3 regions of the Lentzea sp. NPDC037011 genome follow, and region 2 is predicted to be linked to each of the others. Evidence: riboswitches for the same ligand, from Rfam matches in the RefSeq annotation. Region 2 holds a riboswitch; each other region holds the start of a gene.
The links. Region 2 has a riboswitch for S-adenosylmethionine ahead of thrC (threonine synthase). Riboswitches for the same ligand answer to the same signal wherever they lie in the genome.
Positions count from the first base shown of each region.

Region 1: it holds a riboswitch for S-adenosylmethionine, as region 2 does, so the genes downstream of both, ACZ7CH_RS17370 (methionine ABC transporter ATP-binding protein) here and thrC (threonine synthase) in region 2, are expected to answer to the same signal.
Region 3: it holds a riboswitch for S-adenosylmethionine, as region 2 does, so the genes downstream of both, ACZ7CH_RS33095 (aminotransferase class V-fold PLP-dependent enzyme) here and thrC (threonine synthase) in region 2, are expected to answer to the same signal.

Region 1 covers NZ_JBVJRT010000005.1:382,121-392,516, forward strand. Annotated here, with positions in the region: gene ACZ7CH_RS17360 (transglycosylase family protein) at 1-1,350, shown strand, start outside; gene rsmA (16S rRNA (adenine(1518)-N(6)/adenine(1519)-N(6))-dimethyltransferase RsmA) at 1,564-2,385, shown strand; SAM riboswitch class I at 2,474-2,567, shown strand; gene ACZ7CH_RS17370 (methionine ABC transporter ATP-binding protein) at 2,786-3,784, shown strand; gene ACZ7CH_RS17375 (methionine ABC transporter permease) at 3,781-4,464, shown strand; gene ACZ7CH_RS17380 (MetQ/NlpA family ABC transporter substrate-binding protein) at 4,493-5,293, shown strand; gene ACZ7CH_RS17385 (4-(cytidine 5'-diphospho)-2-C-methyl-D-erythritol kinase) at 5,351-6,313, shown strand; gene ACZ7CH_RS17390 (ABC-F family ATP-binding cassette domain-containing protein) at 6,500-8,266, shown strand; gene ACZ7CH_RS17395 (hypothetical protein) at 8,378-8,785, shown strand; gene ACZ7CH_RS17400 (DivIVA domain-containing protein) at 8,850-10,184, opposite strand; gene ACZ7CH_RS17405 (fatty acyl-AMP ligase) at 10,285-10,396, shown strand, end outside.
Region 2 covers NZ_JBVJRT010000016.1:112,448-122,843, reverse strand. Annotated here, with positions in the region: gene holA (DNA polymerase III subunit delta) at 130-1,107, opposite strand; SAM riboswitch class I at 1,186-1,305, shown strand; gene thrC (threonine synthase) at 1,317-2,573, shown strand; gene ACZ7CH_RS36660 (DNA internalization-related competence protein ComEC/Rec2) at 2,653-5,406, opposite strand; gene ACZ7CH_RS36655 (ComEA family DNA-binding protein) at 6,362-7,039, opposite strand; gene ACZ7CH_RS36650 (DegV family protein) at 7,127-8,020, opposite strand; gene octT (diglucosylglycerate octanoyltransferase) at 8,041-8,754, opposite strand; gene ACZ7CH_RS36640 (histidine phosphatase family protein) at 8,751-9,356, opposite strand; gene rsfS (ribosome silencing factor) at 9,360-9,749, opposite strand; gene cspE (transcription antiterminator/RNA stability regulator CspE) at 9,892-10,095, opposite strand; gene nadD (nicotinate-nucleotide adenylyltransferase) at 10,181-10,396, opposite strand, start outside.
Region 3 covers NZ_JBVJRT010000012.1:236,658-247,053, reverse strand. Annotated here, with positions in the region: gene ACZ7CH_RS33110 (TIR domain-containing protein) at 1-499, opposite strand, end outside; gene ACZ7CH_RS33105 (M28 family metallopeptidase) at 634-1,566, opposite strand; gene ACZ7CH_RS33100 (potassium/proton antiporter) at 1,700-3,178, shown strand; SAM riboswitch class IV at 3,251-3,365, shown strand; gene ACZ7CH_RS33095 (aminotransferase class V-fold PLP-dependent enzyme) at 3,400-4,731, shown strand; gene lspA (signal peptidase II) at 4,755-5,474, shown strand; gene ACZ7CH_RS33085 (RluA family pseudouridine synthase) at 5,516-6,400, shown strand; gene ACZ7CH_RS33080 (NAD(P)-dependent oxidoreductase) at 6,485-7,093, shown strand; gene ACZ7CH_RS33075 (LysR family transcriptional regulator) at 7,067-7,966, opposite strand; gene ACZ7CH_RS33070 (inositol monophosphatase family protein) at 7,991-8,755, shown strand; gene ACZ7CH_RS33065 (AsnC family protein) at 8,890-9,744, opposite strand; gene ACZ7CH_RS33060 (cytochrome P450 family protein) at 9,901-10,396, shown strand, end outside.

The sequences.
Region 1 (10,396 bases), on a different contig from region 2:
ACGCCGGTCGGGAACACCGCGGTCGCGGTGGCCGACCCCCACCCGAGCTTCCCCGCCGGTGCGCTGACGATCTCGCCCGCGGACGTGCTCGAGGTGCTCGGCCCTGACGCCGACGAGCTCCTCGCGACGGCGAACGTCGACGTCGACGAGCTGATCCGGCTCATCAACGCCGAGACGACGATCATGCCGCCCCTCGTCCTCCCCACGGAGGAAGAGGAGAAGGAGGACCCGCAGCTCCTCGTCACGGCCGTCTCGTCCTGGAAGCGCCGCTTCCTCAAGGGCGCGGTCGCCGCGGTTCTGGTCTCCATCTCCGGCGGTGGCGTGACCGCGATGGCGATGGACAAGTCCGTGGCCGTGGACATCGACGGCATCACCTCGACCGTCCACTCCTACGAGGGCACGGTCGGCGAGGTCCTCGCGGAGGAGGGCATCAGGGTCGGCGAGCACGACGCGCTGTCCCCGTCGCTCAACGCCCCGATCTCCGACGGCGGCAAGATCACCCTCGACCGCGGCCGCCTGCTCAAGATGAGCGTCGACGGCCAGTCCCGTGAGGACTGGGTCCGCTCGGTCACCGTCGAGGAGGCCGCCAAGCAGCTCGGCGTCCCGGTCGACGGCTCGTGGTTCTCCGCGCCCACCGGCTCCGAGGTCCCCCTCGACGGCATGAACCTCGAGGTGAAGACCCGCAAGGTCGTCAAGCTCTTCGACGGCGCGAACCCGGTCCGCGAGGTCCAGACCACCGCCGTCACCGTCGACGAGCTGCTGAAGAGCGAGAACCTCACCCTCGGTCCCGAGGACGCGGTCCAGGCCGGCACCGACGTGCGCCTGGCCTCCGGCGCCGAGGTCTACATCTCCCGCACCGGCGTCACGGTCATCAACGTGAACGAGCCGGTCGCCCCGCCCGTCGAGAAGACCAACGACCCGACCCTGAACCAGGGTCAGCAGAAGGTCCTGGAGCCCGGCGAGGCCGGCGAGCAGATCTCCACCTACCGCGTGACGGTGAAGAACGGCAAGGAGATCAACCGCGAGAAGATCGGCGGCAAGGTCACCAAGGAGCCGAAGCCGAAGAAGATCGCGGTCGGCACCAAGCCCCTCCCCGACGGCGAGGTGTGGGACCGCCTGGCCAAGTGCGAGGCCGGCGGCAACTGGGCCATCAACACCGGCAACGGCTACTACGGCGGCCTCCAGTTCAACGCGAGCACCTGGGCGGCCTACGGCGGCACCGCCTACGCGGCCCTGCCGCACCAGGCGACCCGCGAACAGCAGATCGCCATCGCCACCAAGCTCCGCGACGGCCGTGGCGGCACGTACTCCGCGTGGCCCGGCTGCCGCGCGAAGCTCGGCCTGCCGTAACCCCGCCTCCCCACCCATCCCTCCGCTCTGCTTGACCGCACGCGGGGACCTTTCGTACTCCAGGTGAGTACGAAAGCTCCCCGCGTGCACTCGACGCAGCAGGGGGGCGGGGGTCTTCGGTGGGTAACTTGAGGTCTTCGGTGGGTAACTTGAGGTCTTCGGTGGGCAACCTGAGGTCTTTGGTGAGTGACCTGAGACAATGCCCCGGTGAGCCTGTTGGGACCCGCCGAAGTCCGCCGTCTAGCCGAAGAGCTGGGCATCCGCCCGACCAAGAAGCTGGGCCAGAACTTCGTGCACGACCCCAACACGGTCCGCAAGATCGTCGCCGCCGCCGGTCTGACCGACGAGGACGTCGTCCTGGAGGTCGGCCCCGGCCTGGGCTCGCTGACCCTCGCGCTCCTCCCGGCAGCCGCTGAGGTGGTCGCGGTCGAGATCGACCCGCCGTTGGCGCACCGGCTGCCCCAGACGGTCCAGGAGCACGACCCGGCCAACGCCGGCAAGCTCCACGTGGTCCTCAAGGACGCCATGAAAGTCACCCAAGAGGACCTGCCGGTACAACCGACCGCGATCGTCGCCAACCTGCCGTACAACGTCGCGGTGCCCGTGGTGCTGCACCTCCTGCACGAGCTGCCGAGCCTGCGCAAGGGGCTCGTCATGGTCCAGGCGGAGGTCGCCGACCGGATGGCGGCGAAGCCCGGCAGCAAGGTCTACGGGGTGCCCAGCGTGAAGCTCGCCTGGTACGCCGACGCGCGCAAGGCGGGGTCGGTCGGGCGCAACGTCTTCTGGCCCGCGCCCAACGTCGACTCCGGGCTGGTTGCCTTCCAGCGCCACGAAAAGCTGTTGTCCACAGTGGACAAGAACAAGCTGTTCAAGATCGTCGACACGGCCTTCGCGCAACGCCGCAAGACCCTCAGGGCCGCCCTCAAGAGCTACACGCCGCACGTCGACGAACTGCTGGCCGAAGCGGGCATCGATCCCCAGGTCAGGGGCGAGCAGTTGAGCGTGATCGACTTTGTCCGGATCGCCGAGGTCTGATCCGGCGATCCTTCGGCCAACAGTGTGATCTGTCGAACGAATCCGAATCTGGCTTGCGCAACCGAACGTCCGTCCGGTTGACTGCTAACTGCCATCCGGAGCGACTGAGAGACCTGGCTCTACGACGTCGCAGCAACCACCCGCTGGATGCGGGCAGGTGCTAACGCCAGGACCGATGGAGGATCACGTGGGTACCTCGCGAATGCTGACGCGCCGTCGAGTCGTCGACCAGTGCCGTCGCACCGCTTCTGCATGTCGTCGCCACCTCGTCTAAGGCGCCTTCTCAAAGTCCTTTGACGCGCACTCGGTCGCTGAGTGGCGCACACACCTGAGCAGAACTTCGACCGCGCACCCCCGCACAACGGGAGCGTGCGCCGTCGCGCGCAGCCGTGGAGCAGAAGTGATCACTGTCGAAAACCTCACCAAGTCCTTCCAGGGTGTCAACGCGCTGAACGGCGTCACCCTCGACGTCCAGGCCGGCACCGTGCTCGGCGTCGTCGGCCCGAGCGGCGCCGGCAAGTCCACGCTGGCCCGCTGCGTCGCACTGCTGGAGCGCCCCGACTCGGGTGCGATCCGCGTCGACGGCACCGACATCACCTCGCTCGACGGCTCGGCGCTGCGTGCCGCCCGCCGGCAGATCGGCGTTGTGCCGCAAGGGGACTCGCTGCTGCGGCAGCGGACCGCGGCCGGCAACATCGCGTTGCCGCTGGAGTCCGCCGGCGTGCCGGGACCGCAGCGGCGCACCCGCGTGGGCGAGTTGCTGGACCTCGTCGGGCTCACCGACAAGGCCGCCGCGTACCCCGACCAGCTCTCCGGCGGGCAGCGCCAGCGCATCGCCGTTGCGCGCGCCCTCGCCGCCAACCCGTCCGTCCTGCTGGCCGACGAGCCCACCAGCGCACTCGACCCGGAGACCACCGGGTCCGTGCTGGCGGTGCTCGACCGTGCGCGCGCAGAGCTGGGTGTGACCGTCCTCGTCGTCACGCACGACATGGGTGTGGTCCGCAAGATCTGCGATGACGTCGCGGTCCTGGAGCAGGGCCAGGTCGTCGAGCACGGCAAGGTGCTCGACCTCGTCAACAACGCCGCCAGCCGCACGAGCTCCGCGCTGCTGCCCGCCGTCGACCTGAACCCGATCAACGAGAACGCCTACGACCGCGTCGCGGACGTCGTGCTCGTCGGGTTCGCCGCGGTCGGCGCGCTGCTGCCCGAGGCCGCGCACCGGTTCGGCGTCGAGCTGAACATCGTCGGTGGCGGGCTCACCCGCCTCGGCGAGACCCCCGTCGCGCGGTTCCGCCTCGGCCTGAACGGCGAGCGGTCCGACTCGGCGCTGGAGTGGATCGGTGAGGCCGGCGGCGCGGTTCAGAGGTCCCTGAAGGGGCCGCAGGGAGTAGCTGCGTGAGGTCTGCAACACCCTGGTCCGACGTGGTGAGCTACCTCGTCGAGGCCACCGGGGAGACGCTGTACATGGTCGGCGTCTCCACCGTGATCGCCACAGTTCTCGGAGTTCCCGTCGGGGTCTGGCTGCAGCTCACCGCCAAGGGCGGGCTGCGGCCGAACGCCGCGGTGCACAGGGCCCTCAGCTTCGTCACCGACCTGGGCCGCTCGATGCCGTTCATCGTGCTGCTCGTCGCCCTCACGTCCGTGACCCGCCTGATCGTCGGCGGGTCCATCGGCAGCACGGCGGTCATCGTGCCGCTGGCCGTGGGAGCGATCCCGTTCGTCGGGCGGCTCGTGCAGAACATCCTGTCCGAGGTGCACGTGACCGTGGTCGAGGCCGCGATCACGACCGGTGCCTCGACGCTCAGGATCGTGCGCAGCGTGCTCATCCGCGAGTCGTTGCCGGCGCTCATCAACGCCATCGGCGTCACGGTCATCGCCCTCATCGGCTACTCGGCCATGGCGGGCGTGATCGGCGGCGGTGGCCTCGGCGACCTGGCCATCCGCGAGGGCTACCAGCGCTTCAACGACCGGATCCTGTGGAGCACCGTGGCGTGGCTCGCCGTGCTCACCACCGTGATCCAGTTCGGCTTCACCCGTGCCGCCCGTGCGTCGGACCGACGCCGGCACGCCTCCGTCTGACCCAGTAGCAATTCTCAAAAGGAACGTCATGCGCATTCGTGCTGCCCTCATCGCTGCCGCTTTGACCGGTTTGACTGCTCTGTCCGCCTGCTCGTCCGGTGGTTCGTCCGCTTCGGACACGCTGAAGGTCGGCGTCTCGCCGGTCCCGCACGCGCAGATCCTCAAGTACGTCGCCGACAACCTCGCGGCGTCCAAGGGCCTGAAGATCGAGGTCGTCGAGTTCACCGACTACGTCCAGCCGAACACGGCACTGGTCGACGGCTCGCTCGACGCCAACTACTTCCAGACCGTCCCGTACCTGGCGACGTTCACGAAGGAGAGCGGCGCGAAGGTCGAGTGGGTCGAGGGCGTGCACGTCGAGCCGCTGGGCCTGTACTCCAAGAAGGTCAAGAAGGTCGACGAGCTGCCGCAGAACGCCAAGGTCGCGGTCGCCAACGACGCCACCAACGAGGCCCGCGGCCTGAAGCTGCTGGAGGCCAACGGCCTGATCAAGCTCAAGGCCGTGGACCAGCCGACCGTCCGCGACGTCGCGGAGAACCCGAAGAACCTGCAGTTCGTGCCCCTGGAGGCGGCCCAGCTGCCGCGCTCGCTGGAGGACACCGACGCCGCGGTGATCAACGGCAACTACGCCATCGACGCGCAGCTCAAGCCCGCCACCGACGCGCTGGTGCTGGAGAAGGCCGAGGGCAACCCCAACGCCAACGGCCTCGTCACCCGCAGCGAGCTCAAGGACGACAAGCGGATCAGGGACCTCGCCGAGCTGCTGGCGTCGCAGCAGGTCAAGGACTACATCAAGCAGACCTTCAACGGCTCCGTCATCCCGGTCTGAGGCCCGTGGTGACCGGGGGAGGAGTCCGCACACGCCGATCGCCCGTAGGCTGACGAGGTGCTCGCTGTCGTTCCCCCTCCGGTCACGGTCCGCGTCCCGGCCAAGGTCAACCTGCACCTGGCCGTCGGCGACGTGCGACCGGACGGCTACCACGACCTGGTGACCATCTTCCAGGCGCTGTCCCTGGCCGACGAGGTCACCGTCGCCGTCGCGGACGAGCCCGGCGTCGAGGTCCACGGCGAGGGCGCCGACCAGGTGCCCACCGGTGCCGGCAACCTCGCCTGGCGTGCCGTGCGGCTGCTCGCCGCCCACGTCGGCAAGGACCCGGACGACCCCAAGGTCCGCGTCGTGATCCGCAAGGCCATCCCCGTCGCCGGCGGCATGGCCGGTGGCAGCGCGGACGCCGCGGCCACCCTGGTCGGCCTGGCCGCGCTGTGGCGGCTGGAGATCAGCCGCGACGAGCTGGCCGAGCTGGCCGCGAAGCTCGGCGCCGACGTCCCGTTCTGCCTCTACGGCGGCACCGCGCTCGGCACCGGCCGCGGCGAGCGGATCGTGCCGGTGCTGGCCCGCCACCAGTTCCACTGGGTGCTGGCGTTCGACCGGCGCGGACTGTCCACGCCGGACGTGTTCGACGAGCTCGACCGGCTGCGCACCGAGGGCGACCCGCCCCGCGTCGGCGCGGTCGAGGCGGTGCTGGAGGGCCTGTCCTCCGGTGACCCGCGCCAGCTCGCGCTGCTGCTGGGCAACGACCTGCAGGCCGCCGCCGTCTCGCTGCGGCCGAACCTGCGCCGCACGTTGCGCGCGGGCGTCGACGCGGGCGCGCTGGCCGGCATCGTGTCCGGTTCGGGCCCCACGACGGCGTTCCTGTGCGAGGACAACGACACGGCCGTGCGCGTCGCCGCCGAGCTCGCGGGCGCGGGTGTGTGCCGGACCGTGCGCGTCGCACAGGGCCCGGTGCCCGGTGCGCGGGTGATCACGACCGAGGAACCGAAGCCCACCCCTCCCGAGGTCCACGCCTGACCCCCGCCCTCCGTTTTCCGCATCTCGGAACTCACGCGGGGAGCTTTCGTACCCTCTACGAGTACGCAAGCTCCCCGCGTGCACTTCGGGGGTTACGTGGGGTCCCCGCGTGCGGTCGGGGAGCGGGGGCGTTGGCGGTGCTGGGTAGCCTTCACCGGGCAGTTTCTTACGAGTCGTGAGGTTTTGATGGCCAATCTGGTCAACCTGGAGTCCGTGTCGAAGTCGTTCAGCGTCCGGCCGCTGCTCGACGGCGTGTCGCTCGGCGTCAACGAGGGCGACCGCATCGGCGTCGTCGGCCTGAACGGCGGCGGAAAGACGACGCTGCTCGAGGTGCTGGCCGGGGTCGAACCCGCCGACGACGGCCGGGTGTCGCGCTCGCGCGACCTGCGGATGGCGGTCGTGACGCAGCGGACCGAGCTGCCGGAGGGGTCGACCGTGCGCAACGCGGTCATCGACCCGCTCGGCTTCGACGCCGAGCACGAGTGGGCCTCCGACGCGCGTGTTCGGTCCATTTTGGACGGACTCGGCATCACGGCGCTGGGCCTGGACTCCGTGGTCTCCACGATGTCCGGTGGCGAACGGCGCCGGGTCGCGCTCGCGGCCGCGTTGATCCAGGACCTCGAGCTGCTCGTGCTGGACGAGCCCACCAACCACCTCGACGTCGAGGGTGTGCGGTGGCTCGCCGAGCACCTGCTGGCCCGCAAGTGCGCGCTCGTCGTCGTCACCCACGACCGGTGGTTCCTCGACACCGTCTGCAACCGCACGTGGGAAGTGGTGCAGGGCAAGGTCGAGCAGTACGAGGGCGGGTACGCCGACTGGATCTTCGCGCGCGCCGAGCGGCAGCGGCTCGCGGACGCGGCCGAGGAGAAGCGGCAGAACCTGGCCCGCAAGGAGCTCGCGTGGCTGCGCCGGGGCGCTCCCGCCCGCACGTCGAAGCCGCGCTACCGCATCGAAGCCGCCGAGGCGCTGATCGCGGACGTGCCGCCGGTGCGCGACACCGTCGAGCTCGTCGCGTTCGCGAAGAAGCGGCTGGGCCGCACGGTGGTCGAGGTCGAGGACGTCACACTGTCCATTCCGGACCGTGTGCTGGTGCGCGACCTGACGTGGCGGATCGGGCCCGGCGAGCGGATCGGCCTGGTCGGCGTCAACGGCTCCGGCAAGACGACGCTGCTGCGGCTGCTGGCCGGTGAGCGCGCACCCGAGACGGGTAAGCGGATCCAGGGTCAGACCGTGAAGATCGCGCACCTCTCCCAGGAGCTGCTCGACCTCAACGGGTCCATGCGCGTGCTGGAGGCGATCGAGGAGGTCGCACGCCGGGTCGTGCTCGGCAAGTACGAGATGTCCGCGTCCCAGCTGGGCGAGCGGTTCGGGTTCTCGTCGCAGAAGCAGTGGACGCCGGTGTCGGACCTGTCCGGTGGCGAGCGGCGGCGGTTGCAGCTGTGCCGGCTGCTGATGGCCGAACCGAACGTGCTGCTGCTCGACGAGCCGACCAACGACCTCGACATCGACACGTTGCAGCAGCTGGAGGACCTGCTCGACTCGTGGCCGGGCACGCTGGTCGTGATCTCGCACGACCGGTACCTCGTCGAGCGCGTGTGCGACAAGGTCGTGGCGCTGTTCGGCGACGGCGGCCTGACCGACCTGCCCGGCGGCATCGAGGAGTACCTGCGGCGCCGCGACTCGGTGCGCGACCGGCAGTCGGCCGCTCCCGCGGCGGAGAAGGCCCCGTCGAACGCCGCGGACCAGCGTGCCGCCCGCAAGGAGCTGGCCCGGCTGGAACGGCGGCTGGAGCAGCTGCACAAGAAGGAGGCCGAGCTGCACGCGGCGCTCGCCGAGGCGGCCACCGACCCCGACCGGCTGCTGAAGCTCGACGCCGAGCTGAAGTCCGTGCTGGCCGAGGAGTCCGACGTCGAGGCCGCCTGGATGGAAGCCGCCGAGGCCGTCGAGGGCTGACCGCAAACAGAACGGAATCCTTACGGGCGCTGCCGGAGGCTCGCCAGCCGGTCCCGCACGGCACCAGACTCACCGGTGATCCACTGCGAACGGATGGAGAGTGCGGATCCCATGGGTGTGAAGGTGTTGTGGAGCAGGCGGATCGTCGCGGCGGCCAGTGTGCTGGCGGCGACCGGGGCGTTGACCCTGGCCGGTGCCGGCACCGCCGCGGCGGCCGACACGCTGCGCTACAGCGTGTGCATCAGCAAGGGCAGCAGCGCCAGGGCCCAGATCGTGTTCCTCGGGTCGCACGGCGCGTCGGGTGAGGCGGCTCCCGGGTACTGCGCGTCGGTCGACAAGGGACGCGGCCTGCTGTTCAAGGTCAGGACGCGGACGTTGTCCGGCCAGTGGAAGGAAGACGGCAAGTTCTACAGCTCGGCCGACAAGCACCCGTGCGTGACGGCCTGGAGCCGCAACGGCGGCACGGACACCGCGTACGGCATCAGCTACTTCTCCTCGCCCAACTCCCTGTGCGGCTGAGAGCGTCTGCAAGTACCACCAACTGCGAGTCGGTAGTACTTGCAGACGCCGGCAGCAACAGGGGTCAGCGGCCTCGGCGGCGCAGTTCGTCGGCCAGCTGGGGCAGCAGCTCGTCGATGAACGACGTGTCGTAGCCCTGACCGGTCAGCAGCGCGTAGCTGAAGCGGGTCTTCACGACCTCCTCGGAGGTCGCCCCCAGCATGCCGTCGAGCGCGACGCCGATCTCCTCCAGCACCCGGTCGACCTGCGCGGTGCGGTAGCCGCGCTGGCCGGACGCCGCCTGCGGGATGCGCAGCTGGCGCAGGTCCTTCCACGACTTCACCTGCGGCATGCTGCGCACCGGCCCGGAGAGCTGCTGCTCGATCTGGGCGAGGAACGCGTCCACCTCGGTCTCGTCGTACCCGCGGCGGCCGATCAGCGGACGGGAGAAGCGGACGTCGCGGACGTCCTTGCCCGTCAGGTTGTCCTGCCCCAGCAGGGTCGCCTCGATGCGGTCGAGGAAAGCGTCCACCTGGGACTCCTGGTAACCGCGGCGGCCACGGGGAGGGCGGTGGAACGCGACGTTGCGGATGTCCTTCGCGGTGAGCTTCCCGTCCGCAACGGCCTCGGGGCGCGCTGAGGCGGGCAGTGCGGCCTGCGGCTGCACCGGCGGGGCCAGCTGCGGACGTGGTGCCGCCGGGGGCTTCGGTGCGGGCTGCTGCCGCGGCGGCGGTCCCTGGAGCAGCGGGCGCTGCTGCGGCAGCCGCGCCGTCGGAGGGGCCGCGGGTGCGGGCGGGGGAGCGGTCTCGAACATGAGCACGACCAGGTCGAGGAAGGTGTCGACGTCCTCGGAGTCGTAGCCGAACGTGCCGGGAGCGGTCTCACCGAACACCGCGTCCTGCACCTGCTGGGCGGTCAGGTTGTCCTCGCCGCGCAGGGTGGCCTCGATGCGGTCGAGGAACGCGTCGATCTGGCCCTCGTGGTACCCGCGGGTCCCCGGTCTGGGCTTGTGGAAGCGCACGGCGGCAACGTCGTCGGGGGACAGTCGCACCGCGGGCCTGAGCGCCTGCGACGTGGCGTGCGCGCCCTGGGCCGGTGCGGCGGCCTGCTGGCGTTGCGGAGTGGACCGCAGCGTGTCCGCCACCAGCTCCATGAACACGTTGACCTCGTTCACGTCATAACCCGGATCACGGGTCGCCGTGCGGAACCTGACGTTCAGCACGTCCTCGCGCGTGAGGATGTCCTTGCTGCGCATGGTGTCCTCGACCCGGTCGAGAAATGCGTCCACCTCAGCCGCGTCGTAGCCGCGCCGCCCCTGCGGGGGGCGGTGGAACGCGACGAGCGCCACGTCCTGCGCGGAGAGCAGAGGTGCCGGATGCGCGGGCAGACGATGCTGCGCTCCGGGGCCGCCCCGATCCACCAATGACCTCCTCCTGCGTACCTGTACTCGGGAGTATCGCGTTTCGCGTGGCACAACGTTTCGCCCTGATGGACCAAAGGCCGCCACTACGATCACGAACATGAGTCAGTTCGTGGATGTGATGCTGGCGACGGCCGCAAACGGCAGGGACAGGGGCATGACGACGGGGGAACCCGCCGCGCCCGTCCGCCGGACCTGGGCCGAGGTGCACG
Region 2 (10,396 bases):
GATGAGGGCCATGGAGTCGCTCCACGCATTCACCTCATTGGGCTTCACGACGCGCCGCTCCGCGCGGAAGCTGGCGCGGCACGGTCAATTCCGGTGCGTGGACGGTTCCGCGGGAACGCCGCGAGGGTGCTACCGGCGGCCGTGTGCCGCCACGATCCGCAGCACGGCGCGCTCCAGCGCGTAGTCGGCGTCGGCCGCCACGCCCTTCACGTCGGCGTTGAGCCCCGCGACCACCTGCATCGCGTCCGCGAGACCGGCCTGCTCCCAGCCGCGGGCCTGCGCCTGGGCTTTCTTGATCTTCCACGGCGGCATGCCGAGCGGACCGGCCAGGCTGAACGGGTCGGCCCGGCCCACCGCGGAGACGCGTGCGACCGTGCGCACCGCGTCCGCCAGCGCGTCGGCGACCAGCACGTGCGGCACACCGAGCTGCATGGCCCACCGCAACGACTCCATCGCGCCCGCACGGTCACCGGTGACGGCCTTCTCCGCGACGGCGAACCCGGTCACCTCGGCCTTGCCCTGGTGGTAGCGGCGGATCTCCTCGACCGTCACCTTGCCGTCGGTGTCCGACACCAGCTGCGAGGCCGCCGCGGCGAGCTCGCGGAGGTTCGTGCCCACGGCGTCGATGAGCGTCGCGACCGCCTCGGGGTCGATCTTGCCGCCTGCCTGCCGCACCTCGTTGCGCACGAACGCCTCGCGCTCGGCCGACTTGGTGACCTTGCCGCACTCGGTGACCGCCGCACCGGCCTTCTTCAGCTGGCCGGGCAGGTCCTTGGCCGCCTTGCTGCGGCCGCCACCGGTGTGCACGACGACGAGCGTCACCCCGTCCGCGGGCGCCTTGAGGTAGGAGAGCACCGTGTCGGCGATCTCCTTGCTGATGTCCTGCGCGTTCTGCAGGACGATCACCCGGCCCTCGGCGAACAGCGACGGGCTCACCAGCTCGGCGAGCTCCGGCGGCGTGAGATCGCTCACCTGAACGCGGGTCAGGTCGGCCGACGCGTCGACCGCGCGCGCGGCCTCGAGTGCCGCGCGAACTGCGCGTTCGACCAGCAACTCCTCCTCGCCGACGACGAGGTGCAGTGACTCCGGTGCGCTCACGCTCCGCATCCTCCCACGTCCCGAATCGTGGACGTTTGTGGCCGAGCGGCGGAGACGTGCCGTACGTTGGTGGCCACAACTGAACACCGCTCATCCAGAGGGGCAGAGGGACCGGCCCGAAGAAGCCCCGGCAACCGGCGTCAGCGCTATGCGCAGACGATCACGGTGCCAATTCCGACCCGTTCGATTTCGCGGGAAAGATGAGGAGATACCTCGCGATGACTGCTGTCACTGTGCCCACGAGCACCAAGTTCGACCTCGGCCCCGCCCGCGCGCTGCTGTGCCGTGAGTGCGGAAATGAGACCCCTCTCGCTCCGGAATACGCCTGTCTCGAGTGTTTCGGGCCGCTGGAAGTGGCCTACGACTTCGGCAAGGTGCGGCGCGAGGACATCGAGGCCGGCCCCCGCTCGATCTGGCGCTACCGCGGCCTTCTGCCCGTTCCGTCCACTGTGGAGCAGCACCCGAACACCGACCCCGGCGGCACCCGCCTGGTCGAGGCCGACCGCCTCGCGAAGGCACTGGGCGTCCGCAAGGTCTGGGTGAAGGACGACACCGGCAACCCCACCCACTCCTTCAAGGACCGCGTGGTCGGCGTGGCACTGGCCGCCGCCCGCGAGCTTGGCTTCAAGGTCCTGGCCTGCCCTTCCACCGGCAACCTCGCCAACGCCGTCGCTGCGGCCGCCGCCCGCGCCGGCTGGGAGTCCGTCGTACTGGTCCCCTCCTCCCTGGAACGCGCCAAGATCCTCATGAGCGCCGTCTACGAGGGCGCCCTGATCGCCGTCGACGGCAACTACGACGACGTCAACCGCCTCGCCCAGGAGCTCGCCGCCGAACACGAGGACTGGGCGTTCGTGAACGTCAACGTCCGCCCGTACTACGCGGAGGGCTCCAAGACCCTCGGCTACGAGGTCGCCGAGCAGCTCGGCTGGCGCCTGCCCGACCAGATCGTCGTGCCGGTCGCCTCCGGCTCCCAGCTCACCAAGATCGACAAGGCCTTCCGCGAGCTCGGCCAGCTCGACCTCGTCGAGGCCTCCCCGTACCGCGTGTTCGGCGCCCAAGCCACCGGCTGCTCGCCCGTGTCCACCGCCTTCAAGGACGGCCACGACGTCATCCGCCCGGTCCGCCCCGACACCATCGCCCGCTCGCTGGCGATCGGTGCCCCCGCCGACGGCCCGTACGTGCTCGACACGGTCCGCCGCACCAACGGCGCCATCGAGGACGTGACCGACGAAGAGGTCGTCGAGGGCATCAAGCTCCTCGCCCGCACCGAGGGCATCTTCGCCGAGACCGCCGGCGGCGTGACCGTGGCGACGGCGAAGAAGCTGATCGAGACGGGCCAGCTCGACCCCGACGGCGAGACCGTCCTGCTGATCACCGGTGACGGCCTCAAGACCCTCGACGCCCTCGGCGACACGATCGGCCCGCGCGCCACTGTGCCGCCGTCGGCCGAGGCCGTGCTCAAGGCACTGGGCTAGGTCGTTCGTTCAGCAGATCACCTCCTCCCGGTCCGGGGACGTCCGCGTCCCCGGACCGCGTCGTTTCACGCGGTGAGCGTCAGAGGGTGATCGCGGCCGACTTCGTCCAGCCCGTGCGCGGGAAGCGGCGCAGCTCGTCGCGAACGTGCGGGCCGACCGGTTCCACCTCGGCGCGCCAGGCCACGATCCGTTGCGGCCACGGGGCTTCTGCTTTGAGGGCGTTGTAGTGGTACTCGTGCCAGACGTCCGGGGCGATGCGCATGCCGTCGTCGAACACGTGCTCGGCGACGAGGTCGTAGGCGGCGTCCGCGTCGGCGGCCTCCGTGGGTGGCAGCACGTGCGTGGCGCGGGCGCGGTAGGTGATGGCGCGGCTGCCGTCCTCCAGTGTTTCGCAGAGGTAGTAGGCGAAGTCGGGCTTCAGTTCGTCGTGCGGCCACTGGGTGGCGGGGTAACCGGGCTGCCACATCGCCCAGGCGAAACCGGGCGTGCCACCAGGGATCGGGTAGCGCGCGTTGTGGAGCCTGATCCAGACCTGGTCCATCTTCCTTCTCCTTTTCCTTCGTACGACTCGGCTTCCTGGCAACACCGCCAGGTCGCCGTCCTTGTCCGTGCGCAACACCAGGGCGCCACCCGCCCGCAGCGCGTCGATCACCTGCGGGCTCGGGTGCCCGTAGCGGTTGCCGGTGCCGACGCTCACCAGTGCGACCCGCGGTCGCACGCGTTCCAGGAACGCGGGCAACGAGGAGCGCGAGCCGTGGTGGGGCACCTTGAGCACCTCGGCCCCCAGGTCCCGCTCCCCCAGCAACGCGGCCTGGCCGGCCAGTTCGACGTCACCGGTGAGCAGCACCCGGCCCGCGGGTGTGGTGGCCCGCAGTACGAGCGAGTAGTCGTTCACGACCGTGTTCGTCTCAGCGACGACCGGTTGCCGCCGCGGGCCCAGCACCTCCAGTTCCAGTCCCGGCCAGGCGAACCGCTCACCCGCCTTCGGTTCCAGCACCCGCACGCCGTTCGCGCGCGCCTGCTCGTTGACCTCCTTCCACGCCCACGCCGGCTCCTTGAGCGGTCCCACCGCCACCGCGCCCACGGCACGCCCGGCGAGCACCGCCTGCAGACCGCCGATGTGGTCGGCGTGCAGGTGCGACAGCACGATCAGCGGGATCCGCGTGATCCCCAACGTCCTCAGGCACCGGTCGATCGCGCCGGGGTCGGGCCCGGTGTCGACCACAACCGCGCGGTCGGCCTCCGCGGTGGCCAGCACGAGCGCGTCGCCTTGGCCGACGTCGCAGCTCACGACCTTCCAGCCGGCCGGTGGCCACATCGGCGCGATGGTCCGCATCGGCACCAGCGCCACGAAGCCGCCGACGAGGAGCGCGACCGTCAGCACCCGCGTCTTCTTGTTGCGCAACAACAGGAAGACGATCGCCGTGACCACCGCCAGCGCAAGCCCGCCGACCCAGCCCTCCGGCCAGCTCAGCGACGCACCCGGCACCGTCGCCGCGTGCCGCCCGACCAGGACCAGCCACGTCACGGCCGGCCCGGCCACGTGCACCACCACCTCGGCGGCCGGTGGGAACAGCGGCGCGATGACCGCTGCCACCACACCCAGCACCGTCGCGGGCGCCACCACCGGTGCGACGGCCAGGTTCGCGAGCACCGACACGAGGCTGATCTGCCCCGACAACCCGACCACGAGCGGAGCCGTCGCGAGGCTGGCGACTGCGGGCACAGCAAGCGCTTCGGCGAACCCTTGCGGCACACCGCGTTCTTTCAGCCTGCGTGCCCATCTCGGTGCCACGAGCACCAACGCCGCCGTGGCCGTCACGGACAACGCGAACCCGGGATCGGCTCCCAGCGCCGGATCGACGAGCACCAGGACGAGCACCGTCGTTGCCAACGACGGCAGCGCTGACCGTTCGCGGCCGATGAACAGCGCCAGCAACGCGACGGCACCCATCACCGCGGCCCGCAGCACGCTCGGCTCGGGACCGGCCAGGGCCACGAACCCGAGGAGTGCCACCAACGCACCCACCGCCGCCTTGCGCGGACCGGTCTTCCGCAGCAGCAGGTAGACCGCACCGCAGACGATGGCCAGGTTCGCGCCGCTCACCGCGAGCAGGTGCGCCAGTCCCGCCGTTCGGAACTCGTCGACGATGCGCGGCACCATGTGCTCGGTGTCGCCCACCACCAGCGCGGGCAGCAGTCCCGCCTCCTCCTCGCCGAGGGTGGCGCTGGCCCTGCTCAGGCCGTCGCGGAGGTGGTCGGCCCAGCGCTGCCAGGCCGGTGGCGGCTGCACGTCCGCAGGCGGCCCGCGGACCCGGAGCAGGGCGGAGGTGAGGTCGCCCGGTCTCGGCGGCGCGAGCGAGCCCTTCACCGTGACCCGCTGACCGGGCAGCAGATCACGCCACTGCGCGGCCGGCGCGAGGATGACGACGGTGGCCCCGTTCGCCGTCGCGGTGACGACGACGTGGTCCACCCCGGCCTGGTGCCCGCCGAACCCCGCGGCCCGGATGCCACGCGGTCTTGTGCTCAGCTCCGCGGTCACCGTGGTCGTGCGGCCCTCGTCGGCGGCCAGGCGGAGCGGGTGGGTCTCGGCGCGCAGGACGTGGCTGCCGACCCAGGCACCGGCGATCGGGCCGGCGAGCACGAGGGCGATCGCGCCCGCCTTGGGCCACCACGCCCGGTGCCAGGCGATCAGGCCGACTGCGCCGGCGGACAGTCCGATGAGGACTGCGGCCTGCCAGCTCAGGTAGAGGCCGGACAGGGCCGTTGCCCACACCGCGGTGGCTGCGGGGACCAAGCGGTAGTCGTGGGTTACCGGGTGTCTGCGAGGCATGGTCGGGCCTTCGCTGTCGGGGCGCTTGGGGTGGGGTCGGTGAGGAGGGTGGCGAGTGCGCGGCGGTTGGAGCACCAAGCTCGGCGGCGCCAGGCTCGGCGTTGGGCGAGCAGGGCGGCTGTTCCTGTGGTCAGTCCGATGAGGACTGCCGTGTGGCGGGTCAGGAACAGGGCGGCCAGGGCGGTTGCCCATACAGCGGCGGTTGCGGGGATTAGGGGGTGGTCGTGGGCTGGGTGTCTGCGGGGCTCGGGTGTGGGAGGTCGCGCCGCGATGGTGGAGGACCGGGGCGCGGGGGCAGGAGATCGAGGTGCGGCCGTGGGAGACCGGGAGGCGGCTGTGGGAGGGCGGGGCGAGGCGGTGGGAGGCCGGGGCGTGGTGGCAGGGGCACGGCTGGTTGTTGTGCGGGTGCGGGCTCGGCGGTGTGGGAGGCCGTTCGGGGAGAACTCGCGGACGGTGACGAACGGGGTGCGCAGGAGGCCGGAGTACAGGCGGCCGGGGCGGGTGGACTGGTGCCAGATGAGGTCGGGTGCGGGCATGGCGACGATGCAAGGCATGGGAGTTCCTCTCGGCGAGTGCGAGGTGGGCTGTGGAACGCGCGGCGTCGGGCACGGGCGCGGGCGTGGGGTGGAGCGCGGGCGTGAGTGGGACGCGGGCGCGGGTGGGACGCGGGCGTGAGTGGGACGCGGGCGCGGGTGGGACGCGGGCGTGAGTGGGACGCGGGCGCGGTGGGCAGGGCGCGGTGGGCAGGGCGCGGTGGGCAGGGCGCGGTGGGCAGGGCGCGGTGGGCAGGGCGCGGTGGGGCGAGGTGTCGAGCGCCGGGCCTCGGGTGCGGGCCGTCAGCGGGGACGAGGTGCGGGCAGCCAGGGGCGGGCGAGGTCAGCGGGATGGCTGTGGGAGCACGGCGTCCGGGGTGAGCGGGCCAGCGAGTTGGGCCAGCGGGTGGAAGCGCTGGGGGTCAGGTGTGGACCAGGTCGGCGAGTTTCGCGAGCTTGGTGTCGCCGATGCCTTCCACGTCGCGGAGTTCGTCGACGGAGGCGAACGGGCCCTTGCGGGTGCGGTGGTCGACGATGCGCTGGGCGGTGACCGGGCCTACTCCGGGCAGGGAGTCGAGGTCGGTGGCCGAGGCGGTGTTCAGGTTCAGCTTGGCCGGGTGCACGGCCTCGGGTGGGGGTGGGATGCCGACCGCGATCTGTTCGCCGTCGGTCAGTTTGCGGGCCAGGTTGAGGCCGTGGAGGTCGGTGCCGGGGTGGATGCCGCCGGCCAGGCGCAGGGCGTCGGCGACGCGGGCGCCGGAGGTGGCGGTGACGAGGCCGGGGGTGGCGACCTCGCCGATCACGTTCACGACCAGTTCGGGGGCCGGGGCGCTGGTGCTGACCAGGGCCAGGTCCGGTGCGGACTCGGCGGTGGGGCGTTGCAGCCAGGTGGACAGGCCGATGACCGTGCAGGCGACGGCGATGCCGAAGGCGAGCAGGCCGCGGCGGGGCAGGCGGGGCAGCCGGAAGCGGCGGGGGTGGCCGTGTTCAGTGGAGTCGGCGGAGTTCGCGTGGACGAGGGTCGGGTCGGCGCGGACCTTGGCGGCCAGTGCTTCCAGGCGGTCGGCCGGGGTGTCGTCCTGGTGGGGGCGGGGGAGCATGGGGTCGAAGTTACGGAGTGGGAGGGGTGGGGGGTGCGGGGGAAGTGCCGGGCTGTGGGTTACTCGCGGGTTGTGGACAGGTCGCGATCACTCGCTGCTCGGGGAACCGGGATTGTCGGGGGTGTGTGGGAGGATGTCCGGTCCTCCTGGCAGGACCACCACGCCGAGGACGCCGGGGCCCGTGTGCGCGCCGATCACCGCGCCGACCTCCGAGATCACGCACCCGGTCGAGCCGGGGAGGCGTTCGTCCAGGTGGGTGGCCAGTTCTGCGGCGCGTTCCGGGGCTGCGAGGTGGTGCACGGCCAGTCCCACCGGGCCGTCGCCGGCCGCCGCCGCGGCGAGGTCCACCAGTCGGGCCACCGCCCGGCTCATCGTGCGCACCTTCTCCAGCGGCACGATCCGGCCGTCGTCGACGTGCAGCAGCGGCTTCACGGCCAGCGCGGTGCCCACCAGGGCCGCGGCCGCACCGATCCGGCCGCCGCGACGCAGGTGGTCCAGGGTTTCGACGCAGAAGAACATCCGGGTCCCGGCGGCCGCGGTGGACGCGGCGTCCTCGACCTCGGCGTGCGAATGTCCGGCACCGACAGCGGCGCACGCGCGCAGGACGGCGAACCCGAGCCCCATGCCCGTCGACCGCGAGTCGACCACGCGGATGCGGGACGGGTCGATCTCATCCGCCGCGAGCCGTGCTGCCTCCCACGTCCCCGAGAGCTCGCGTGAGAGATGAACGGACACGATCGCGTCGGACGACGACAACACGTCCCGGTACACGTCGGCCATCTCGCCCGGTGTCGGACGCGACGTGGTCACCCGGCGGTGCTCCGCCAGCGCGGCGGCGAGCTCGGCCGGGCCGAAGTCGACGCCGTCGAGACGCCCGGCACCGTCCACCGCGACGTGCAACGGCACCACGGTGATCGAATGGCGCTGCGCGAACCCCTCGGGCAGATACGCCGTGGAGTCGGTGACGATGGAGATGCGCACGAGCGACGAGCCTACGGCCCTCACTCCTCCGTGTGATTGACCGCCACGGACGAGATGAGCGCGGCCATGGCCGCGCCCACCAGCTCGTGCCCCTCCCAGCCCCAGTGCATCCCATCGGGGTTGCCCGCACCCGAACGGACGTGCGGACCGATCACCGCGGGCAGGTCCAGCAGGGGCACCTCCGCACGTGCGGCCCACCCGCGCACGGCCCGCACCGCAGCCGCGTGCCCGGAGTGCACGAACCCGTACGACTCGGCCCGGTGCACTGACGGCACCATCCCGATCGCGGGCATCTTGTACTGGAGATTGCGCACCGACTGCAGCGAGTCGCGCAGATAACGAGCCGTCAGCGCCGGAGGCAGGGCAACGCGCGCATACGGCGCCAACAGTGGCTGCGCGGCGATGTAACGCGCGCGCACCCACCGTCGCAACCAGTCAGGCCGCACATAACGCAGCCCTTCGCGCAGATAGGTCGGCAGCGGCGACGGCAGCGTGTCCATGCTGCCGACCGCGAAGATCAGCACGTCCGTGGACGGCAGCAACGACCAGATCCGCGGATCACCCGTCAACGCCCACCAGGCGTCCCGCGCCGTCCACCCGAACCCCGCGGCCAGCTCCGCCGACCCGCCCAGGGCCGCGGCACAGAGGTTGTGCCACAGCCGCGGATGATCGGCGGGCAACGGCCCGGACGGTCCGAAGAACGACAGCGAGTCGCCCAGGACGAGCAGTCTCAACGCGTGGTGCCCGCGTTGTACGACGACAGCCGCCACCGGTCGTTGCGCCGGGTGAACACGGTCCAGTGGCAGTTCGAGATGCCGCCGAGCTGCGACCAGTTCTCCACCGGCAGTTCGAGCAGCCGCCCGGTCAACGCGCTGATCAGGCCGCCGTGCGCGCACAGCAGGACGGTCTCGGAGAACTCCGCGTCGACCTCCTGCACGACCTTGATGGCCCGCTCGGCGACCTCGACCCGCGACTCACCGTCCGGCGGCGTGTAGGTGGGGTCGGTGCGCCACACGGTGACCGCACCCGGCCACTCCTGGTCCACCTCGGCCGTGGTCAGCCCCTGCCACTTGCCCAGGTGCGTCTCGCGCAGCCGCGCGTCGATGCGCAACGGCACGTCCGCGGACGTGGTGAACACACGCGCCGTGTCGCGCGCACGTTGCAGATCGGAGGCGACCACGACCTCCGGTTCGAAGCCGGCGAGCACCGGAACGGCGAAGCGCGCCTGGTTGAGGCCGGTCTCGGTGAGCGCCGAGTCCAGGTGGCCCTGCAGGCGGCCGGTCGCGTTGTAGTCGGTCTCGCCGTGCCGCCACAGCACGAGCCGGCTCAGGGCCATCGGCTACCCCTGCTCGGCCGCGGTGTCGGCGGGGACGTCCGCTTCGAACTCGATGCGCGGGCAGTCCTTCCACAGCCGCTCCAGGCCGTAGAAGCTGCGCTCCTCGGTGTGCTGCACGTGCACGACGACGTCCACGAAGTCCAGCAGCACCCACCGGCCCTCGCGGGCCCCTTCGCGGCGCACCGGCTTCGTGCCGGCCTCCCGCAGCTTCTCCTCGATGTTGTCGACGATCGCTCCGACCTGCCGCTCGTTGGGAGCGGACGCGATCACGAACACATCGGTGATCACGAGCTGGTCGGAGACGTCGAGCACCGTCACGTCGTGCGCCTTCTTGTCGGCCGCTGCGTTCGCCGCGACCAGCGCCAGCCGTCGTGCCTCGTCGGTGGCTGCCACGTCACTCCTCTGACTTCCGGCGGACGTCGATACGCCCGCACGAGTTACTGAGGGTACCGGCGAGCGCCAAACGGGTACTTCACGCCCAGGCATGACGAAGGCCACCTCAGCGCCCTGAGGTGGCCTTCACCTGCGCCGAAGACTAGATCGGGCGGACCTGCTGGGCCTGCGGGCCCTTCTGGCCCTGACCGACCTCGAACTCGACCTTCTGGTTCTCCTCGAGCGAGCGGAACCCCTTGGACTGGATCTCCGAGTAGTGCACGAAGACGTCAGCCGAGCCGTCGTCGGGCGCGATGAACCCGAAGCCCTTTTCGGCGTTGAACCACTTCACGGTGCCTGTAGCCAAAGTCTTGCCTTCCACGAACCAGCAACAACCCGTCGATTGTTGCTCCCCGGGCCCTCGGATGCACGCAAAATCCACTCGAACGTGATTACGACTCGGAGTACAGGCCCGTCTTGGCGATGTACTGGACCACCCCGTCCGGTACGAGGTACCAGACCGGTTGGCCCGAGGCGGTGCGGTCGCGGCAGCCCGTGGAGGAGATCGCCATGGCCGGGACCTCGACCAACGAGACGGCGCCCGGCGGCAGGTGGTGGTCGTCCAACGTGTAGCCCGGACGGGTGACTCCGATGAAGTGGGCCAACGC
Region 3 (10,396 bases), on a different contig from region 2:
CGGCGGTCGTCACCACCAGCAGCAGGAACACCGCGAGCACCGGCACCGGCATCCGCGGCCACCCCCACCGGCTCGGAAGTGGCGCGCTGCCACCGGGTTCCGCCCGTCCGGACGCGATGGCGACCGCGAGCCCGGCGGTCCGGTCCCAGAACCGGGTGCGCAGGTCGTGCACCGGCAGACCGGCGAGCTCCTGCGGCAGCACGGCGGCCTCGACCACACCGAGGTGCACGGGAATGCCGCGCTCCAGCGCGCGCGTCCACTCGTGGCGCACGTACGCGGAGGCGAGCGCGGCCGGCGACACCAGCAACAGCAGCGCGTCGGCCTGCTCCAGGCCCTCGTCCAGCGCCGCGGCCCAGTCCGTGCCCGGCCGCAGCCGCTGCACGTCGAGCCACGGGTCGAGGCCGACCCGCGCCCCCAGCACGGCCGCCGCCTCCTCGGCGAAGTGGAACTCCCGCCGTGAGTAGCTGATGAAAACCCGTTGCGCCCCCACCCCGGTCACCGGCCCATGATCGCGGTCGGGCGCCGCCACGAACAGGGGCAAATGCAGCAGGAGTGCACTGGAACCGGGCCACAACGCCGCACGGCCGCACCGGGGCAGGACCCGGTGCGGCCGTGCGGGTGTTCAGAACGCGATCAGGCCGCCGTCGCCCACAGGGTGTAGGCGATCACGTCCGCGTTGCGGTCCAACGCGGTCGCGTTGACGTTGGCCGAGGTGTCGCAGGACCGGTGGTAGCACCGGTCGAACGCGACACCGGAGGAGCCGCCCCACTTCTGCGCCTGGGCCGAGGTCTTGATGCCCTCGGCGCCGGTGAACGTGCCACCGACCGGGATGCCGGCGCGGGCGAACGCGGCGTGGTCGGACCGGCCGCCGACGCTGGTCAGCTCGGTCTGGACGCCGATCGAGGAGAACCCGGCCTGCAGCCGCTGCTGCAGCGCGAGGGAGCCGGAGGGCTGGCCGGACGCGCTGTAGACGAAGTAGCCGGGGTTCGGCGAGCCGGTCATGTCGAAGTTCAGGTAGGTCTTGATCTTCGAACGCTCGGTCGTCGACAGCGAGTTCACGTAGTACGTGGAACCGACCAGGCCGAGCTCCTCCGCGCCCCACCAGGCGAAGCGCAGGTGCTTGGTGGGAGCGAACCCGGTGGCCTTCACCTGGAGGGCGACCTCCAGGATCGAGGCGGAACCGGTGCCGTTGTCGTTGATGCCGGGACCGGCGCTGACGCTGTCGAGGTGACCGCCGAGCATCACGACGTTGTTCGCGTCGCCGCCGGGGTAGTCCGCGATCAGGTTGTAGCCGGTGGCGCCGTTGCTGGTGAACGACTGGACGCGGGTGGTGAAGCCGGCCGCGTCCAGCTTGCCCTTCACCCAGTTCACCGAGGCCAGGTAACCGGGCCTGCCGTGGGCGCGGTTGCCGCCGTTGGCGGTGGCGATCGACTGGAGCTGGTTCAGGTGCGCCTGGACGTTCGCGACGCTGATGTCGGGTGCTGCCAGGACCGCCGGAGCGGCCGCTTGCGCCGGCGCGGTTCCGGCCACCGTCAGGGCGGCCGCCAGCGCGATCAGGATCCTCATGGTTCAACTCCGTGCAGGGTAGGGATTGAGCCACTGATCAACATGCTCTGCCGTGCATGAGCCGCGCTAGGGGCGAAGGTCGGTTTCGCGTCGGATTAGTTCAACTCGGTGGTGATCAACCAGAATGGTCCGGGTGGGTGATGTCACGGTTGTCCTGGGCGTCGGTGCCGCGGTCCTGCTGATCTCCGTGATCGCGGTCCGGGTGTCGATCCGCCTCGGGCTGCCCTCACTCCTGCTGTACCTGGGCATCGGCGTGCTCCTGGGCGAGTCGGTGCTCGGCATCGACTTCGACGACGCCGGCCTCACCCAGTCCCTCGGGATCGCCGCGCTGGTGCTGATCCTGACCGAGGGCGGCCTGACGACCCGGTGGCACGCGGTCAAGACCTCGCTCTGGCTGGGCGTCGCACTGTCCACAGTGGCCGTTGCGGTGAGCGTCGCCATCACCGGAACCGCGCTGCACCACCTGCTGGGCCTCGACTGGCGGATGGCGCTGCTCTGGGGTGCGGTGCTGTCGTCCACGGACGCGGCGGCCGTGTTCAGCGTCCTGCGGTCGCTGGGGGTGGGGGCACGGCTCACCGGCGCGCTCGAACTGGAGTCCGGCCTCAACGACGCGCCCGTCTACATCGCGGTCGTGCTGCTCGCCTCGTCCGACCAGATCTCGTGGACGGCACCGCTGCTGGTGCTCTACGAGCTGGGAGCGGGCGCGCTGATCGGCGTCGCGCTCGGCTGGCTGGGCGGCACGGGACTGCGGCACGCGGCCCTGCCCGCCACCGGCCTCTACCCGCTCGCCACCGTCGCCGTCTGCGTGATCGCCTACACCGCGGGCGACCTGGCGCACGCGTCCGGTTTCCTCGCCACCTACGTCGCCGCGCTGGTCCTGGGCAACGCCCGGCTGCCGCACCGCGCCGACACCCTGTCGTTCGCCGAGGGGCTCGGCTGGCTGGCCCAGATCGGCCTGTTCGTCCTGCTCGGCCTCTACGCCTCGCCGTCCCGGCTGCTCGACGTGCTGGTGCCCGCGCTGATCGCGGGCGTGGTGCTCACGTTCGTGGCGCGCCCGCTGTCGGTGGTGCTGTCGTTGCTGCCGTTCAAGGTGCCGTGGCGGGAACAGGCGTTCCTCTCCTGGTCGGGGCTGCGCGGCGCGGTGCCGATCGTGTTCGCGCTGATCCCGCTCATCCAGGGCGTCGAGGGTGCGCGCGAGCTGGTCGACGCGGTGTTCCTGCTGGTCATCGTCCTCACGGTGGTGCAGGGCACGACGCTGCCGTTCCTCGCGCGGCGGCTCGGGCTGGTCAACGCGAGCGAGCCGCAGGAGGTCCAGGTCGACTCCTCGCCGCTGGACGAGCTCGGCGCCGAGCTGCTGCAGGTGCACATCCAGCGCGGGTCGAAGCTGCACGGCGTCTACATGACCGAGCTGCGCATGCCCACCGGCGCCACGGTGAGCCTCGTGGTGCGCTCGGGCAAGAGCTTCACGCCACTTCCGACGACCCGGCTGCAGACCGGCGACCAGTTGCTCATCGTGACCACAGAAGAGGCGCGCGACGCCACCGAACGGCGGGTTCGCGCCGTGGACCGGGCCGGTCGTTACGCGCGGTGGAAGGGCGAGACCGGCGAATAGTCGGTCCCCGACGCTTCTCACGATGTGATCAGGTGTCGACGGATCGTGACGCGCCCGCTAACGTCGTCGGCAGGTCATGAGAGCCAGCGTCAAGCCCAAGCTTGCTGGCCGGCAACCCTCCAACCGCGGTGGGGTGCCCTTGGTGAGGACCTGGTCCGGCGCGCAGGGCGCCGGTCAAGCGCGGGCCTCCGAGAAGGCCCCCCGGCCCAGGAGGCAGCTCGATGACGCTCGCGATCACCCCGGACACCACCACCAAGGTTCCCTCCGTCGTCGGTTCCGACCTGCGCGTCCCGCTGGTGACCGGAGAGCGCGTCACCTACGCCAACCTCGACCACGCCGCCTCCGCCCCCTGCCTGCGGGAGGTGCGCGACGCCGTCGACGAGCTGCTGCCCTGGTACGCGAGCGTGCACCGCGGCGCCGGCTTCGCCTCCCAGGTGTCGACCCGCGTCTACGAGCAGGCGCGTGACCGCGTCCGGCGGTTCGTGGGTGCGCGTTCCACCGATGCCGTCGTCTTCACCCGCAACACCACTGACGCGCTGAACCTGCTGGCCCGCAGCGTGCCCAAGGGCACCGCGGTCGTGCTGTTCGACAGCGAGCACCACGCCGCGCTGCTGCCCTGGCGCGGGCCGAACGTGCAGCGCATCTCCACTCCTTCCTCGTCCGGCGCGGCACTCGTCGCGCTGGACCGGGCGTTGGCCGCCGCCCCGGTCGGTCCTCGGCTCGTGATCGTCACCGGGGCGTCCAACGTCACGGGGGAGCTGTGGCCGGTCGCCGAGCTCGCGAAGGTCGCCCGCAGGCACGGCGCCCGCATCGCGCTCGACGCCGCGCAGCTCGCCCCGCACCGCCCGATCGACGCCCGTGAGCTGGGCGTGGACTACCTGGCGTTCTCCGGCCACAAGATCTACGCGCCGTTCGGCGCCGGTGTGCTCGTCGGCCGGTCCGACTGGTTGCAGCAGGCCCAGCCCTACCTGGTGGGCGGCGGCGCCACGGCGAAGGTGACCGACCACGGCGACCGGCTCGGCGTCGCGTGGTCCGCGGTGCCGGAGCGGCACGAGGCGGGCAGCCCGAACGTCATCGGCGTGCACGCGCTGGCCGCGGCCTGCGAGATCCTGTCGCGGCACTGGGAGCAGACGATCGCGCACGAGCAGGAGCTGCTGCAGCGGCTGCGGGACGGCCTGCGCGCCATCCCCGGCCTGCGCGAGCTCTCGATCCTCACCGACGTCGACCGCGTGGGCGTCGTGAGCTTCACGGTCCCCGGCTTCGACGCGGGCTTCCTCGCGGCGGCGCTGTCGGCCGAGTACGGCGTCGGCGTGCGTGACGGCGCGTTCTGCGCCCATGTGGTCGTGGGACGTCTGGTGAAGAAGGCCGGTTCGCACGAAGACCGCGCCGTGCGCGCGTCGATCGGTCTCGGGACGACGGCCGAGCACGTGGACCGTTTGGTGGCCGCGCTGCGCACTCTCGTCACCGAAGGTCCGAAGTGGACCTACGCGCAGCGCGACGGCCGCTGGGTGGCCGAGGACGACAGCCGAACCCTGCCGCCGTTCCTCGCGTAGTCCAGGTAGTGGACAATGACCTGGTGAGTGACGAGTCCAAGGCCCCGGCGAAGGCCGCTGACGAGACTGCCGAGGAGCAGCCCAGCGCGCCGGAACCGGTCGCGGAACCGCAGGTCGCGCCTGTGGTGACCGCCGAGGCCGAGGACCGGCGCGAGACCGAGCAGCCCGAGCGGGCGCTGACGGTCTCCGAGCCGGACGCCGAACCCGAGTTCTCGATCACCGGCTCGCTGCCGGAGCCGCGGACCACCTACCTCGCGGTGCTGGCCGCCGGTGTGCTGGCGCTGGACGTCCTCACGAAAGTCCTCTCCGTGGCGTTCCTGGAGCGGTCAGAGCCGATCCAGCTGTTCGGCGGGCTGCTGCACCTGACGTTCGTCCGCAATCCCGGTGCCGCCTTCGGGCTGGCCGAGGGGTGGACGTGGATCCTCGCGCTGATCGCGTTCGGGGTCGTCGGTTTCATCACCTGGATCGCGCGCGACCTGCGCTCGACGCCCTGGGCGGTCGGTCTCGGGCTGGTGCTCGGCGGCGCCGTCGGCAACCTCGCCGACCGGCTGTTCCGCGCGCCCGGCCCGATGCGCGGCCACGTGGTGGACTTCCTGTCGTTGTTCGACCCGTTCGGCCAGGTGTGGCCGGTGTTCAACGTCGCCGACATGGCGATCGTCTGCGGTGGCGCGACGATCATCGTCTTGGCGCTGCTGCAGCACGACTACGACGGGACGGTTCACAAGGAGAAGATCGACGCGTGAGCGGATACCGAACGCTGCCCATTCCCGACGGTCTGGACGGCATGCGCGTCGACGCGGGCCTCGCGAAGCTGCTGGGCCTGTCCCGCACCGCGGTGGCCGCCATCGCCGACGCCGACGACGTGCTGATCGACGGCCGGGTCGTGGGCAAGTCCGACCGGCTCACGGCCGGCGCGATGCTGGAGATCACCCTGCCGGCCCCGCCGCAGCCGGTGACCGTGCAGGCCATCCCGGTCGAGGGCCTGGTCGTGATCCACGAGGACGACGACATCATCGTCGTGGACAAGCCCGTCGGCGTGGCCGTGCACCCCTCGCCGGGCTGGACCGGCCCGACCGTCGTGGGCGGTCTCGCCGCCGCCGGTCACCGGGTCGCGACCTCGGGTGCCGCGGAGCGCCAGGGCGTCGTGCACCGCCTCGACGTCGGCACCACCGGCGTGATGGTCGTCGCGAAGTCCGAGTCGGCGTACTCGGCGCTCAAGCACGCGTTCAAGGAGCGGACCGTCGACAAGGTCTACCACGCGATCGTCCAGGGCCACCCGGACCCGATCAAGGGCACCATCGACGCGCCGATCGACCGGCACCCCAAGCACGACTACAAGTTCGCCGTGATGAACTCCGGCAAGCCGTCGATCACCCACTACGAGGTGATCGAGGCGTTCCGCGCGGCGTCGTTCGTCGAGGTGCACCTGGAGACCGGCCGCACGCACCAGATCCGCGTGCACTTCTCGGCGCTGCACCACCCGTGCGTGGGCGACCTGACCTACGGCGCGGACCCCACGCTGGCCAAGCGGCTCGGCGTGGCGCGGCAGTGGCTGCACGCGCGCCAGCTCGGGTTCCACCACCCCGGCACGGGCGAGTGGGTCACCTACACCTCCGAGTACCCGGCGGACCTCGCCGCGTCCCTGGAGCAGCTGCGCGAGGAAGGCTGACCGCAGGCCGATTGCGTCTGGGTAAATCACCGGTTGACGACGTTTCATTTGATGTTGATCGGTGCCGCTCATAGCGTTCTCGGCATGAACCTCACCGTCCTAGCCGCCTCCGGCCGCACCGGCCTCGCCCTCACCCGGCAGGCCCTGGCCCGCGGCCACGCGGTCACGGCGATCGCCCGCGATCCCGGCAAGATCGCGCTCGACCACCCGGACCTGCGCAAGGTCGCGGGTGACGTGGCCGACCCGGCGAGCCTCGCCGTCGCCGGGGGCACCGTCGTCCTCTCCGGCCTCGGCACGGACCGGCCCGGTGTCCTGCTCGACGGTGCGAAGGCCGTCGTCGCCGCCGGACCGGAACGGGTCATCTGGCTCGGCGCGTACGGCACCGGCCCGTCGCGCGCGGCCGCCGGTGATGGTGGCCGTGTGCTGGAGAAGTTCCTCGGCGACCGGATCGCCGACAAGGTGGCGGCCGACGAGACCGTCCTCGCCGCCGGTGGCACGGTCTTCCACGCCGGTGTGCTCTCCGACGGGCCGCTCAGCGCCGAGCGGCGCACGGTCGGGCTGGACGCCGCGCCGCCGTTCGACCTCACCGCTCAGGTCAGCCGCGAGACCGTGGCCGCGGCGATGCTCGACGAGGCCGAGTCGCCGCGGTTCGCCGGTGCCGTCGCGCTACCGCTGGACCACCTCGGCGAATGACGCCCGCACCTGCTCGCGCAACCACGCGTGGGCGAGGTCGGAGTCGTAGCGCTGGTGCCAGTTGCAGTTCACCGGTGCCGGCGGCGACTCGACCGGCAACGGCAGGGTGACGAGCCCGAACGCCTCGATCAGCGGGCGGCACAGGATCGCCGTGGTGGTGACCAGCGCGTGGCTCGCGACCGCGATCTGCAGTGCGGAGTGGACGGTCGCCACCGTCGCGATCACCCTGCGCTGCAAGCCTTCCGCTGCCAACAGGTCGTCGATCGGCGCGGTGAGCCGGCCGCGGCGGGACACCACGACGTGCGGGTGTGCCGCGTACGCCGGGAGGTCGAGCCCGCCCGCGCACGGGTGGTCCGGGCGCAGCGCGACGGCCAGCGGGTCGTGGCCGAGCGTCTCCGACCGGAACTCCGGCAACGCCGGTGCGCCGCCGCCGAGCTCCAGGTCGACCCGGCCGTGCCGCAGGTCGTCGGTGTCACCGGAGTGCTCGGCGAGCACCCGCAACCGCACACCGGGTGCCCGTTCCGCGACCCGGGCGACCAGCGCCGGCACCAGTGACGAGGCCAGCGCGTCGTGGCACCGCACGGTGAACGTGCGGTCCAGTTGGGCCAGGTCGAGCGCACGACTCGGTGCCAGCACGGCGTTGGCCTGGCGCACCAGCCGGTGCACCTCGTCGGCGATCCCGAGCGCGTACGGCGTCGGCGTCATCGAATGACCGGTGCGCACCAGGATGTCGTCTCCGGTGACCTTCCTGATCCGCCCCAGCGTGCGGCTGACCGCGGGTGACGACAGGTGCAGCCGTTCGGCCGCGCCCATCACGCTGCCCTCCTCGAGCAGGGCGTCGAGCACGGTCAGCAGGTTCAGATCCGCTTGCATGAACAGACATCGTATGGAGGAACCGTGAACGCGGAACTCGTCGCGGCCGTTCGCCGCGCAGGAGCCCGGATGCTCAAGCGCTACTCGCCGGAGTCGCGCGCCGCAGACCTCGACGCGGTCGTCGCCGGCGTGCGCGCCAACGACGCGGCCGTCGTCGACCTGCTGCGCCCCGAGCTCGCCGCGATCCGGCCGCAGGCGCGCTGGCTCGACGACGAGCACGGCTCCGGCCCGCTGGAGCCGGGCGAGTGGTGGCTCGTCGACCCGGTGGGCGGCAACATGAACGCCGTCCACGGCATGACCGACTGGAACATCGGCGTGAGCCTCGTCCGCGACGGCCGCCCGGTGCTGGCCGCCGTGTACTTCCCATTGTTCGACGAGATGTTCACCGCGGCCGAGGGCGAGGGCGCGTTCCTCAACGGGGTGCGGCTGCGCGTGTCCGCGAAGACCTCGCTGGACGGTGCGCTGGCCGGGACCGGGCAGGCCCAGCCGGGGCAGGGGCCGGAGATGGCCGACCGGGTCGGCGCCTCCTGCAGCGCGATGGCGAAGGAGGCCCTGTACGTGCGGATCTCCGTGCCGGTGACCCACCAGCTCGCCCAGGTCGCCGCCGGGCGGATGGACCTGCACTGGCAGTACGACAACGTGCGCGCGCACGCCGCCGGTGTGCTGCTCGTGCAAGAGGCGGGCGGTGTCGTCACCGACCTCGACGGCACGCCGTGGAAGCTGACGACCCGCGAATACCTGGCTGCCGCACCGGGCGTGCACGCGGCGGCGTTGACGGTGCTGTCCTGAGCAGGTCACCAATCCCCGCTCGCTCCGTCCAAGCCGCCTCAGCCCCTGGCTCCAACGGCGTCTGCAAGTACCGCCAACTCAACATCAACAGGCACTTTTCTACTACCAACAACGCGCGAGGCGCCTGCGAGGGGTCAGTCCTCGACGGTCCACACGAGGGTGTTGACGTCGACCTCGGGGCGCACGCTCCACCGCACCTGGGTGAGGTCCGTCGTGTCCGGCAGCACGAACACCGTGTGACCGCCTGCGGTCTCACCCGGCTGCACGCCGAGCTTGTGCGCGGGCCGCGAGGACAGCGACACCGGCGCCTTCGTGACGGTCTCGCCGGTCCTGGTCACGAGGACCAGGTACATGTCCGGCAACGAGGTGAACGGGACCTGCGAGGCGTTGGTGACCTCGGTGTGCACGACCACGGCCCGCTCACCCTCGGCCAGCTTGTAGCCGGCGGCGGTGAACAGGAAGTCGGCCGGGTCGACGACCTCGACGAGCTGGATGGACAGGCGGGCGCCTTCCAGGCTGTCCGCCTCCAGCGTCGTGCCGACCTTGCCGGTGCGCGACATCGGCCGGGGCTGCGGCTGGTCGGCGCGGACCCAGCCCGCAGACTGCGGCGGGCCCCACGGGTTCGGCGGTTGCTGCTGCTGCACGGGGAAGGGCTGGGACTGCGGGCCGGGCTGGGGCTGCGGCGGCGCGACCGGGTGCGGGCCGCTCACGTGGTGGGGTCCGCTCTGGTGCACGGCGTAGGCGCCGGACGGGGGCGGGCCCTGGTAGTTGCCGTAGGCGGCGGCGTTCGCCAGCGCGCGCCGGATGCCGTTCGGGTCGCACTCCACACCGACGAGCAGCGGCAGACCGCTGCCGGACAGGGTGATCAGGCGCATGGCGGCCTCGCGCGGGTCCATGCCCAGGCGCTGGGCGATCTCGTGCACGGCGGCACGGCCCGAGTCGGCGAGCATGGCCAGCAAACGGGCGTCAACGGGATCAGGGGCCACCACGAAAAGAACGCTACCCCCCGCTCCTGATCTTCGCGTCACCGCCCGGCCCCAGCGCGATCACGGTCACGCCGGTCCTCCGGGGGTGGCGTCACAGCGCGTACCGGATCGAGTGGGAAAGAGTGGCGAGCCAGGAGTTAACGGGGTTAACTGGGTGGGGTGACAACACTCACCAAGCTGCCCGACGACTACGTCCAGAACCCGCACGAGGCGCACGACCTGCTGCGCGCAGAGGCACCCGTGCACGAGGTCCACCTGCCCCGTGGACTGAAGGTCTGGCTCGTGACCCGTCACGAAGAAGCGAAGATCGCCCTCACCGACCCGCGGATCAGCAAGGACATCACGGTCGGGCGGTCCGTCTTCGACAAGCACACCCCGCCGGACGCGCGGCGCGGCGAGTTCGAGTCCTCGCTCTCGGTCCACATGCTCAACATGGACCCGCCGGACCACACCCGGTTGCGCAAGCTCGTCACCAAGGCGTTCACCGCACGCCGCATCGAGCTGCTGCGGCCCCGCGTCAACGAGATCGCGGCAGAGCTCATCGCGCGGATGAACGACGGCGACGAGGTGGACCTGCTGGAGGAGTTCGCGTTCCCGCTGCCGATCACGGTGATCTGCGAGCTGCTCGGCATCCCGATCGACAACCGCGAGGAGT